2 linked regions of the Butyricimonas faecalis genome follow. The protein of the gene in region 1 interacts with the protein of each later gene in a pairwise test. Links are inferred from orthologs where the notes say so. Each region holds a gene or a part of one and is shown in the gene's direction. Other genes may lie near its edges.

Evidence for each region. The genes of interacting proteins can lie anywhere in the genome.
Region 2: the proteins of rpsL (region 1) and rimP interact in binary tests that used the Escherichia coli proteins (3 or more experiments, as listed by UniProt). The link is inferred for Butyricimonas faecalis from one-to-one orthologs.

What each region holds. Positions count from the first base shown.
Region 1 is NZ_CP032819.1:3,485,018-3,493,046, forward strand. The notes cover bases 2,083-4,992. They hold rpsL (30S ribosomal protein S12), read left to right. Parts: upstream 2,083-3,287; coding sequence 3,288-3,698; downstream 3,699-4,992. Other genes in these bases: D8S85_RS14725 (DUF4998 domain-containing protein), read left to right, coding at 2,083-2,859; rpsG (30S ribosomal protein S7), read left to right, coding at 3,815-4,294; fusA (elongation factor G), read left to right, coding at 4,312-4,992. In the rest of the region: D8S85_RS14720 (DUF4959 domain-containing protein), read left to right, coding at 1-1,295; more of D8S85_RS14725, read left to right, coding at 1,306-2,082; more of fusA, read left to right, coding at 4,993-6,414; rpsJ (30S ribosomal protein S10), read left to right, coding at 6,492-6,797; rplC (50S ribosomal protein L3), read left to right, coding at 6,865-7,482; rplD (50S ribosomal protein L4), read left to right, coding at 7,482-8,029. UniProt on the Escherichia coli protein: With S4 and S5 plays an important role in translational accuracy. Interacts with and stabilizes bases of the 16S rRNA that are involved in tRNA selection in the A site and with the mRNA backbone.
Region 2 is NZ_CP032819.1:3,958,537-3,963,821, reverse strand. The notes cover bases 2,560-5,285. They hold rimP (ribosome assembly cofactor RimP), read left to right. Parts: upstream 2,560-3,553; coding sequence 3,554-4,018; downstream 4,019-5,285. Other genes in these bases: nusA (transcription termination factor NusA), read left to right, coding at 4,034-5,272; lpxD (UDP-3-O-(3-hydroxymyristoyl)glucosamine N-acyltransferase), read right to left, coding at 2,560-3,247. Also shown: lpxA (acyl-ACP--UDP-N-acetylglucosamine O-acyltransferase), read right to left, coding at 1-757; D8S85_RS17080 (bifunctional UDP-3-O-[3-hydroxymyristoyl] N-acetylglucosamine deacetylase/3-hydroxyacyl-ACP dehydratase), read right to left, coding at 814-2,214; more of lpxD, read right to left, coding at 2,216-2,559.

The sequences.
Region 1 (8,029 bases):
TAACGGATATTTCGGAAGATGTTTTTTCGTTTAAGCCGATAGCAGGTGGTGCTATTATGCATTATAATCTTCCTGCCGATCCGGAAATAATGGGAATTTGTGTACGTTATAAGGATGCCTTTGGGAGTGATATGCTTCGTTCTGCTAGTAGTATCTGCGATTCGATTATATTAATAGGTTTTAATGAAGCACAAAGTAATGTCCCGGCGGTTGTGACCTTATGTAGGCGAGATGGTGTAGAATCTAATCCTATTAATATTACATTTGGAACAAAAGATTCTGGTCCCGTAGCGTTTATGAATAATGTTCAGGTAAAATCTGGTTGGAATGGATTTACTGTTACATATAATAATCCGGAAAATTCTAAAGGTATGGCTCACGTGTTTTATTTAGGAATAAATCCTCGTACAAATGAGCCGGATACTATTTTGATCAGTAGTTTTAATTTGGAAGAAGGGGAAGATTTTATTGTTTATCAGCCCAAACAAGAGTCCGGAAAGTACGATATAGTCATTCGTGCAGAAGATTTTCGAGGTCACATGGTAAAGGAACGTGTTTGGGAAAATATAGACGCGATTACTACATCCAAACTGGATGCTTCTGAGTTTGAATTTGTTTGTGATAATATTGTAACTAGTGAAAAGGATAAAATTGGTTTACAGTATTTGTTTGATGGAGATACAAAAGGAACAACTTGGTGGGATGAAGAAGAATTTGATCGTTTCCATTTTTATTCATTTTTGGCAGGTCCAAACGCGGCGGGAGAAAATGCTCATCCAATGTATGTTGATATGAAGAAGAATAGGTTGACGGCTCAATTAAGAATATATTGTATGCTTGGGTATATGAGTGGTAAGGGACCGGATTTTTCTGCTCCCGTATATTCAAAAGCGGAAACCGCGGGTATATGGTATGGATATTATGAGAATATGTTGCCTTGTAAAGTGACCGTTTATGGGTGTAAGGATGATGGTAATAGTGATTGGGAGAGTAAAGCATGGGAGAAAATAGGCAATTTTGAAGAATCTCCGAAATTAGCACAATCTTTACGTTGGACTCGGAATGCAGCGGGAAGTATGTACAATTATGTTCGTCTCGCTAATAAGGTTGCCATGGAAGAGTGTGATCCGTCTTATTTGGCGATAGATTTTGATGCAGAACAGGGAGAGGGATATCGATATTTGAAAATCGTGATTGATGACGTATTTGATCTGCCATGGAATCCGTCAGACATAAATCAACGGAATGGGTTAGAGTATGTTGCTATGCAAGAATTAGAAATTTATACCGATTAAATTAGAAATTATGAAAAGGAATAAATATACGACGGTGTTGTTGTTTATTTTGATGACTATATTGGGATGTAGCGAAAGCTTGGAAGATACCTATAAAAAGTATACAGGCGATGGTGAAATTCGCTATCTTGGTCAATGTAGTAATTTATCTGTGAAACCGGGTTGGAAGCGTTTGATAGTTAAATGGACAAATAATGTCGATCCAAATGTCGCGTATGTAAAAGTTGTTTGGAGTAAAGATGATCAAACGAATGAATGCGTGCTAGAGAAAGGGGTGGCAGAATATGATATCACCAATTTAGAGGAAGACGGTAATTATGAAATATCCGTTTACGGGGTAGATAAAGATGGAAATAAATCGATTGTTAATACGGTTTATGGTCGTCCTTATACCGAGTATCATGAAGAAGTAATGGCTTTTACTCGCCTGATATCAAGACATTTTTTTGTAAAAAATAGAGTGATCTTGACTTTTTCGGGTTGGGATGTGAATCTTAAAAGTGCTGTCTTGAAATATACTAAAATAAACGGGGATGAAGGGAGCGTGGAATTTGGAGATTGGCTTGTTATGAGTGGTTTTACAAGATTTATCGTTCCGGATGATGTCGATACTTCTAAACCTGTGGTATTATATCGAACAGGATCTCTTCCGGGATGTGATGATATCATTGAATTCGAGCCGTACGTTCTTGAACATAAAATAATGTTCGAGGCTGATATGAAGCAAGAATTAAAACGTCAATACGGATTCGATGAAAATATCCCGGAAGATTGGGTTAATGAGGTTGAAGAGTTGGAATTGGATTGGAATTTCGGGAGCTTGGAAGATCTTTTGAATTTTCCGAATTTAAAGAAATTGATTTTAGGTAAAAATCGATATTTATTAGATGAAAATGCTGCAAATGATGCTGAACACGGACAAAGTAAGCTTTATGATGAAATAGCCTCGTATGATAACATGAATTGGACAGCATTGACTTTCTCTCAATTTGTATTGCAAACATTGAATGAACTTAATGGCTTAGTTGTTGAACGTTACAATAAACATTATCAGACTTTAAAGAAGGCCTCTTACATCATAGAGAAAGGGGAAACCGTAGAACCGGATCTTCCATATATAGACTTAAAAAATTACGTGTTTTCCGTGTATCCTGAGGACAAGGATGGTTATAATTCGAACGTGAATTATTTGACAGATGGTGATGTCAATACGTTTTGGCAGCCGTTACAGCTAAATTCGTACACGACCTATGAAATGATTTTAGATGTTGCTGAAGTTCGTCATTTGACAGGTTTGAAATTTGTACAAAGGATTTATCCCGGTGGTGATAACCAAATTATGATTGCACCTTCTTCGATTCGGATCAACGTATCTAAAGATCAGATAAATTGGGAGAACGCGACGTATGTTGAAGAAAATAATGTAGGTAATAGCAGTGGGGAAATTACGTTAATTCCATTTGTATCGGGAGGAAAAGATGCACGTTATGTGAGATTACAAGTAAATACAGCTACTTATTATGGTTTTTATAATACAAGTTTTGCTGAAATAGGACTTTATTAATCTAACGAGAGTTCGATATACCTTAAAATGGAGTAAGTCGCCTGTCATTGACAAATTCAGATCAATGGCAGGCTTCTTTTTTAAGAAACAGTAAACAGTAATAACTGGAATAACATTTGTTTTGATGGATAGATACCCGATGAATACCCTATGATTACCCGATGAATACAGGGATCAAAGACGTATCATTTTCGAATCAAAGACGTATCAAAGACGTTCACGAGTGTCTTTGAAACATCTTTGAGGGGTGAGTGTCGTGCGAGAAAAATGAATATGCCATGAAATTTCATCGGCTTATTGTCGGCTAACCTTCTCACAATCTTATGCTTTTTTCCGAAAAAAAGAGTAGAAATGTTTGGTGGTAATATATAAAGTTGCTACCTTTGCGAGCCAAATTGAATAAAAGTAACTAATTTAAAAGTACTTGTATGCCAACTATTCAACAGTTAGTAAGAAAAGGAAGAACAAAAATCCAGGACAAGAGTAAGGCTCCGGCTTTGGATGCTTGTCCGCAGAGACGTGGGGTTTGCGTTCGTGTGTACACGACAACCCCGAAGAAACCGAACTCAGCGATGAGAAAGGTAGCCAGAGTTAGATTAACCAACGGGAAAGAGGTGAATGCCTACATTCCGGGAGAAGGACACAACTTGCAAGAGCACTCTATCGTTTTGATCAGAGGTGGTCGTGTGAAGGACCTTCCGGGAGTTCGTTATCACTTGGTTCGCGGTACATTGGATGCTGCCGGTGTAAACGGTCGTTTGCAAGGTCGTTCCAAGTATGGTGCTAAGAGACCGAAAAAAGGTGCTGCAGCAGCTGCTCCGGCAAAAGGTAAGAAGTAAAAAGAGTTATTGACAGGAGTTGTTTATGGGTTGTTCCCGAAAAGTTGAGTAAATGGTCGTGAGACCGTTGAAGACCGGTAAGGGCAGCGAACGAACAAATTCGTAAACTAGAAGAGATGAGAAAAAGTAAACCAAAAAAAAGAATCCTGTTACCGGACCCGAAGTTCAACGACGTGTTGGTTACCCGGTTCGTTAATGATTTAATGGTAGACGGAAAAAAGTCTATCGCGTTTAGAATTTTCTATGATGCTATTGACATCGTAGACGAGAAAATGGCCAAGAAGGAAGAGAAATCCGCGTTGGACATCTGGAAGCAAGCTTTGGAGAATATTACTCCGCAAGTAGAGGTTAAAAGCCGTCGTGTAGGTGGTGCGACATTCCAAGTGCCGATGGAAATCAACCCGATGAGAAAAAGAGCTATCTCCGTGAAAAATATGATATTGTTCTCTCGCAAAAGAAGCGGAAGAAACATGGCAGAAAAACTAGCTGCTGAAATCATGGCTGCATACAAGGAAGAAGGAGCGGCTTTCAAGAAGAAAGAGGATATTCATCGTATGGCTGAAGCCAACAGAGCTTTTGCACATTTCAGATTTTAATTGAAGGGATAAGATAAATGGCAAAGAGAGATTTACATTTTACAAGAAACATCGGTATCATGGCGCACATTGATGCCGGTAAAACGACAACAACTGAGCGTATCCTGTATTTTACCGGAGTAAATCACAAAATCGGTGAAACACATGATGGTACGGCTACCATGGACTGGATGGTACAAGAGCAGGAGAGAGGTATCACCATTACTTCTGCCGCTACTACTTGTTACTGGAATTATCAGGGGCAACAATATAAGGTAAATATTATTGACACCCCGGGACACGTTGACTTTACTGTTGAGGTAGAGCGTTCTTTGCGTGTATTGGACGGTGCTGTTGCATTGTTCTGTGCTGTGGGAGGTGTTGAGGCACAATCGGAGACCGTTTGGCGTCAAGCTAATAAATACGGGGTTCCGAGAATTGCTTTCGTGAATAAAATGGACCGTTCAGGTGCTGACTTCTTTAAGGCAGTGCGTGAAATCCGTGAAAAATTACATGCTAATCCTGTTCCGTTGCAATTGCCGATCGGGGCAGAGGACGGATTCCAAGGTGTGATCGATTTGATCGAGATGAAGGCTTACGTGTGGGAGAATGGAGAAATGAACGCCACGATCAAAGAAATCCCGGAGAATTTGTTGGCTGAAGCTCAAGAGTGGAGAGAGAAATTGGTTGAGGCTGCTGCCGTTCAGGATGAAGCTTTGATGGAACGTTTCTTTGAAGATCCGGACTCCATTACCGTTGAGGAATTGAAGGCGGTGGTTCGTAAGGCCGTTATCGCTATGGATTTCTGTCCGGTTATGTGCGGTTCTTCATTCAAGAATAAAGGTGTTCAGAATTTGTTGGATGCTGTTATTGCTTATTTGCCACACCCGCTGGATATCCCGGCAGCTGCAGGTAAGAGACCGCGTACGGAAGAGCCTGTGACTTTCGAGATTGATCCGGATGCCCCGCTTTCTGCATTAGCATTCAAGATTGCAACCGACCCGTTCGTGGGACGTTTGTGCTATACTCGCGTTTACTCGGGTAAGATCGAGTCTGGTTCATACGTGTACAACCCGCGTACGGAGAAGAAAGAACGTATTTCTCGTTTGTTCCAAATGCACTCAAATAAACAACAGCCGAAGGACGTAATCGAGGCCGGTGATATTTGTGCTTGTGTTGGATTTAAAGATATTCGTACCGGAGATACTTTGTGTACCGAGGAGAACCCGATCGTGTTGGAAAGTATGACATTCCCGGAACCGGTGATCGGTATCGCCGTGGAGCCGCTTACCCAGAAAGATACGGATAAGTTAGGTATGGCTTTGTCGAAATTGGCAGAGGAGGATCCGACCTTCCGTGTTAAAACTGATGAAGATTCAGGTCAGACGGTAATTAGCGGTATGGGTGAGCTTCACTTGGATATTATCCTTGACCGTCTGAGACGTGAGTTCAAGGTAGAATGTAACCAAGGTGCTCCTCAGGTGGCTTACAAAGAGGCTATTACCGGAACGGTTGATCATCGTCACGTGTTCAAGAAACAAACCGGAGGTCGTGGTAAGTTCGCTGATATTATCTTTAGAATGGAACCGGCTGAGGAAGGAAAAGAAGGTTTGGTTTTCGTGAACGAGGTGAAGGGTGGTAATATCCCGAAAGAGTTTATTCCATCGGTAGAGAAAGGATTCAAGGATGCTATGGATAATGGTGTATTGGCCGGTTATCCGTTGGAAAGCTTGAAGATCACGTTGATTGATGGTTCTTTCCACCCGGTTGACTCTGATGCTTTGTCTTTCGAAATGGCCGCTAAGATCGGTTATAAGGAAGCAGCTCAAAAGGCAAAACCGGTATTGTTAGAGCCGATCATGAAACTTGAGGTAGTTACTCCGGAAGAGTACATGGGAGATATTATCGGAGACTTGAACCGTCGTCGTGGACAGGTGGAAGGAATGGAGTCAAGAGCCGGTGCTCGTGTGATCGAGGCTAAAGTGCCGCTTTCAGAGCAATTCGGTTACGTGACTGTCTTGAGAACCTTGTCTTCAGGTCGTGCAAGTTCATCCATGGAGTTCTCTCATTACGCAGAGGTTCCGAAGGGAATTGCCAAAGAGGTAGTTGAGAAAAATAACGGTAGAGTAGACCTATTATAAGAATTTTAGATTGCTGATTTACGATTCGAGAGTAATCAAGAATCGTAAATCTTAAATCATAAATCATAATTAAAAACATGAGCCAAAAAATCAGAATTAAGTTGAAATCTTACGATCACAACTTGGTTGACAAGTCTGCAGAGAAGATTGTAAAGACAGTGAAGGCTACCGGAGCAGTGGTTAGTGGTCCGATTCCACTTCCGACTCACAAAGGAATTTTTACTGTAAACCGCTCTACGTTCGTGAACAAAAAGAGCCGTGAACAATTCTTGGTATGCACGTTCAAAAGATTAATCGATATCTACAGTTCAACTGCAGGTACGATTGACGCCTTGATGAAACTTGAATTACCGAGTGGTGTTGAAGTAGAGATTAAAGTGTGATAACGGCGAAAACCTATGTCGTTATTAAGAGATTGAAAACCTATTTTTTAAAAAGAGAAAAAAAGAGATGCCAGGTTTAATTGGAAAAAAAGTCGGAATGACTTCCGTATTCAGTGCCGAGGGAAAAAGTATTCCATGCACTGTGATTGAGGCCGGTCCATGTGTTGTAACCCAAGTAAAGACTATTGAGAAAGATGGTTACACAGCAATTCAGTTGGGTTTTGATGACAAAAAAGAGAAAAACACAACCAAACCGCTAAGTGGACACTTTAAAAAGGCAGGCACAACTCCGAAAAGAAAACTCGTGGAATTTTCAGGGTATGATGTCGAGTACAAGTTAGGTGATGTAATTGACGTGAACTTGTTCGAAGGAACAGAGTTTGTTGATGTAGTCGGAACTAGTAAAGGAAAAGGTTTCCAGGGTGTTGTGAAACGCCATGGATTTGCCGGAGTAGGAGAGGCTACTCACGGTCAGCACAACCGTCAAAGAAAACCGGGATCTATCGGTGCTTGTTCTACTCCGTCACGCGTGTTCAAGGGAATGCGTATGGGTGGACAAACAGGTGGTGACAGAGTAACGGTTCAGAACTTGGAAGTGCTGAAAGTGATACCTGAAAATAATTTGTTATTGGTGAAGGGTTCTATCCCCGGAGCTAAAGGTTCATACGTAATTATCGAGAAGTAATGGAGTTAAGTGTATTAAACATTGCCGGACAAGAGACAGGCAGGAAGGTAGAGTTAAATGACGCTATCTTCGGGATTGAGCCTAACGAGCACGCTATTTATCTTGATGTAAAGCAGTTTTTAGCGAACAACCGCCAAGGGACCCACAAGTCAAAACAAAGAAATGAAGTTTCCGGTAGTACCCGTAAGCTGAAAAAGCAAAAAGGTACCGGTGGCGCCCGTGCAGGTGGTATCAAGAACCCTCTGTTTAGAGGAGGGGGTAGAGTGTTTGGACCCGTACCAAGAGATTATAGCTTCAAATTGAACAAGAAGCTGAAAAGATTGGCCCGTAAATCAGCATTATCTGTAAAAGCCGCTTCTAACGCGGTAACTGTTGTTGAGGATCTCAATTTCGAGGCTCCGAAAACAAAACAGATGATTCAGCTGTTTAACAACCTGAAATTAGATAATCGTAACATCCTGTTGGTTACCAATGATATGAACGATAACGTTCTGTTGTCAGCTCGTAACTTGCAATACGTGGATGTGATGAGAGTTAGCGATCTTGC
Region 2 (5,285 bases), 470 kb from region 1 along the record:
TGCCTCGTTTACTGTTGCGTACGAACATGATGATCTCATCGCGTTCTTTTGAAGCCGGCATCTCTGCCTCGATTCTTTCAACAGCATCAGAGTTATTCAAGCCGGATTGGAAAAGAATCCGGAATATATCTTGAATCTCGTTGATTTTTTCATTTACAAACCCGCGGCGACGTAAGCCGATAGAGTTTACTCCGGCATAGGACAAGGGTAGTCTTCCCGCTTTCACGTAGGGAGGAACATCTTTACCGATCAAAGAACCTCCTTGAATCATCACATGGCGTCCGATGTGTACAAATTGATGTACGGCAGACATTCCGCCGATAATTGCAAAATCATCCACCACTACCTCTCCGGCTAACTGGCAGGCATTGGTAATAATACAATTATCCCCGATTTCACAATCATGCGCGATATGCACATAAGCCATGATCAAACAATTATTCCCGACTTTAGTTATTCCCTTAGCGGCCGTACCTCTGTTTATAGTAGCGCACTCCCGAATCGTGGTATTATCGCCAATCACGACAATCGATTTTTCACCTCTGAATTTGAGGTCTTGAGGAATGGCAGAAATCACTGCACCCGGGAAGATTTTACAATTTTTTCCGATGCGCGCACCTTCCAAAATTGTGACATTCGAACCAATTCTTGTTCCCTCCTCAATGACAACATTCTTATCAATCGTCACAAATGGCTCGATGACCACGTTATCCGCGATCTGAGCTTCAGGATGAACATAAGCTAACGGTTGTTTCATTCGTTTTTCTTTATTTAATTACAATATAATAATTACATTTTAGTACAGGCTTAGCACTATTTTTTCGTTTTTGCAACCTGGGCCATGAATTCACCCACTTCACAAACTAACGTTTTACCGACAAAAGCGTACCCTCTCATCGTCACGATCCCGCGACGGATAGGAGCAATTTTCACTAGCTTAAAGACCAGCGTATCGCCCGGAACAACTTTATGACGGAATTTGATTCCATCTATTTTCACGAAATACGTGGAGTAATTCTCCGGGTCTTCCACTTGATTCAATACCAAGATACCACCGCATTGCGCCATAGCCTCCACGATAAGTACCCCCGGCATCACCGGCTCTTCCGGGAAGTGCCCCACGAAGAACGGTTCGTTCATGGTCACGTTCTTGCAGCCGATCACGATGTCGTCCGTTACCTCATAAATCTTGTCTACCAGCAAGAACGGCGGACGATGGGGCAACAACGCTCTCACCTTGTTCACATCCATCAACGGTTCTGCACTCGTGTCGATATCGGGGCGAACATCCTCTCTTTCCGCTTGTGCAATCGCCTTGCACATTTTTTTCGCCAAGGTTGTATTTGCCTTGTGTCCGGGTCTCTCCGCGATAACACGTCCTTTAATGAAACGCCCACACAAAGCCAAATCGCCGATGATATCCAACAATTTATGACGAGCCGGCTCGTTATCAAAATACAAGGTCAGATTATTCAAGATGCCTTGTTTTATCTCTATCGAATCGTAGTTAAACAATTTTGCCAATCGATCTGCTTCTTCCTGTGAGATCTCGCGATCAACGATTACAATTGCATTTTCCAAGTCCCCCCCTTTGATCAAATTGTGCTGCAAAAGCATCTCCACTTCACGCAAGAAAACAAACGTCCGACAAGGAGCGATTTCTTTCGCAAAATCCGTCGTTTTATCGGAATAGGTTGCATACTGCATCTGCAGATAAGGAGAATCGTAAGCAACCACCAAGTTCACGTTGTATTCCGAATCCGGCAACAACGTGATCTTCGTCAACCCATCCTCGCTACAAAATTCCATTTGTTCTTTTACGGTGAAGTATCGTCTCTCCGCATTTTGCTCTTCGAGCCCAACTTTCTCGATCTCTTCCACGTAATATTTCGCACTACCGTCTAAAATCGGGAACTCCTCCCCGCTTAGTTCTATCAGACAGTTGTCAATCCCACATCCATAAAGAGCAGCCATCGCATGTTCCATTGTAAACACGCACACACCGTCTTTCTCAAGACAGCTGGCACGATCCATTAATTTAACATATTCCGCCAAAGCCGGAATTTCCGGAGTTCCCTCCAAATCCATCCGACGGATTCGATAACCAAAGTTCTCTTCAGCCGGCTTAAAGGTTGCAGTCACGTGTTTTCCCGTGTGCAAGCCTTTACCATTCAAAGAAAATTCACTCTTTAAAGTTCTTTGCTTCACTGACATTTTATTTTGATTTTAAATTATTCACCTCTTTCTCTAAATCCTTTATTTGCCCGTAGAGTTCCGGTAATTTACGGAATACGACATAACACTTTTGGTATTTCGGGAAATCAAATGCTGGAGATCCGCGCAACACGGACTTCTCAGGCACGTTGGAAGTAATACCACTCTGTGCACCGATTTGGGTTCCAGCCCCTATCGTTAAATGACCAACAATACCCACTTGGCCGCCAAACACACAATTCTCCCCGACTTTCGTCGTCCCGGCAATACCGGTCTGAGCTGCAATAACCGTGTTGCCGCCAACCACGACATTATGTGCAATCTGGACTAAATTATCTAGTTTTACTCCCTTTTTAATAATCGTCGACCCCATGGTTGCCCGATCGACACAAGTGTTCGCCCCAATCTCCACGTCATCTTCCAAGAGCACGTTACCAATTTGCGGAATTTTTTTATAATGATCCCCTTCCGGAACAAAACCGAATCCATCGGCTCCCAGTACCACTCCGGCATGGAGGATACAGGATTTCCCGACCACGCATCCCGTGTAAATTTTTACCCCGGCATAAATAATCGTGTTATCCCCAATAACGACACCATCACCGATATAGGCCTGGGGATATATTTTCACGTTATTCCCGATTTTCGCACCTCTCCCTATATATACAAATGCCCCGATGTAAGGCTTTTCCCCGATCGTGGCACTATCACTGATATAAGAAGGTTGTTCGATTCCTACTGGTTTCGGCTTCATTTCATCATACATTTGCAATAATGTTGCAATGGCGTCATAAGCCGATTCTACCCGGATCAAAGTACAAGAATATTCATGCGCGGGTTCAAATGTTTTATTGACTAACACGATCGACGCCTGCGTCGTGTAAATATAATGTTCGTATTTAGGATTAGCTAAAAAAGCCAATGTCCCCGGCTTCCCTTCCTCTATCTTAGATACGTTATTTACAGAAATCTCGGGGTCGCCATCGACAACCCCACCTAATAGAGCTGCTATGTCCTTTGCTTTAAACTCCATAATTCAAAAAATTTCGGCAAACTTACAAATTTTATTTGGAACTATATAGAAAATATGACAAATATGTTTCAATACTAATATTTAAAATCATACATATCAACACTTAAAGACTTACCGTCAAGAGTGTTTGCCTTGACATGCGACATCTTCTCCGGAAACGTTCGCCCCGAAAAAATATCCGGATCTCACCTATTTTCTACTGGAACTCTTTGGATTAAAAATAATTAATTGTATCTTTGCACTCGGTTATTAACAAACGAGGGGGCGATTAGTCCCCTCTTCTGTTATCTTAGATTAAAGAGTAGAATGAAAAGTACAGAGGAAATAAAAGACATTATTGAAACAATACTGCAAGGGACAGATTTGTTTCTGGTGGACTTGAAAGTATCTTCGGAAAACTCGATCGAGGTCTACATCGACTCTCTGAAGGGCATTAACGTGGATTCCTGCGTGACCCTCAGCAAACAATTGGATGCCAAATTGGATCGAGATGTTGAAGATTTCGAGTTAACCGTTTCGAGCGCCGGGATCGGTTATCCCTTCAAAGTTCCCCAACAATACGAGAAAAACCTAGGGAACCAAGTAGAGGTAAAACTGCAAAACGGGGAAAAATTACAAGGAATATTAAAATCCCATTCCAACACGGGGATCGTGATCGAATGTGAAGAAAAAGTCGCCGTGGAAGGAAAAAAGAAAAAAAGCGTTGTCAAAGTGGAGAAAGAGATTCATTTTACAGACATAAAGGAGGTTAAAGATATTGTTGTTTTCTAAATACATAAAATAAAAATGGAAGCCATTAATTTGATAGATTCATTTGCAGAATTTAAAGAACTTAAAAATATTGATAGGGCAACCTTGATGAGAGTGTTGGAAGATATATTCAGAAACATGCTTATCAAGCGTTACGGAACGGACGAGAATTTTGACATCATCATAAATATTGACAAAGGAGACTTGGAAATCTGGAGAAACCGTATCGTGGTAGAAGACGATGCTTTCGAAGATCCGAATGCCCAAATCTCGTTGACAGAAGCCAAGAAAATCGATGCAGACTATGAAGTGGGAGAAGAGGTGACAGACGAAGTGAAATTCAAAGATTTCGGACGTCGTTCCGTTCTGGCATTGAGACAGAACCTTTCTGCCCGGATTCTTGAACTGGAAAAAGATCACATTTTCACTAAATATAAAGAGAAAGTGGGTCAGATCGTGACCGGCGAAGTTTATCAGGTGTGGAAAAAAGAAATTCTGGTACTGGATGACGAGGGAAATGAGTTAATTCTCCCGAAACAAGAACAAATTCCCAGCGATTTCTTCAAGAAAGGAGATACCATCCGGGCTGTCGTAATTCGCGTGGAAATGAAGAACGCTTCCCCGTACATCGTTCTTTCCCGTACATCACCCGTGTTCCTCGAAAGACTCTTCGAGAATGAAGTTCCGGAAATATTCGACGGTTTGATCACGATTAAAAACGTGGTGCGTGTTCCGGGTGAACGGGCTAAGGTAGCCGTTGAATCCTATGACGATCGTATTGATCCGGTGGGAGCTTGTGTCGGCATGAAAGGTTCGCGTATTCACGGAATTGTTCGGGAATTAAGAAACGAAAACATCGACGTGATCAACTACACGAACAACATCCAGCTATACATCACCCGTGCGTTAAACCCGGCTAAGATCAACAAGATCGAAATGGACGAGGAAAACAAGAGAGCAAACGTTTACCTGAATCCGGAGGAAGTTTCTCTGGCCATCGGTAAAGGCGGTTTGAATATCAAACTGGCCAGCCAGCTCACGGGGTACGAGATTGATGTTTATCGTGAACTTGAAGCCGCAGAGGAAGAAGACGTTAACTTGGAAGAATTCTCCGACGAGATTGAACCATGGGTAATCGAAGAACTGAAACGCGTGGGTTGTGATACGGCAAAGAGCGTGTTAGAGTTAAGTGAATCAGAATTAGAGAGCAGGACTGATCTTGAGATAGAGACCATCAGGGATGTTCTCAAAATATTAAGAGCCGAATTTGAATAAGGAACGCTCAAGG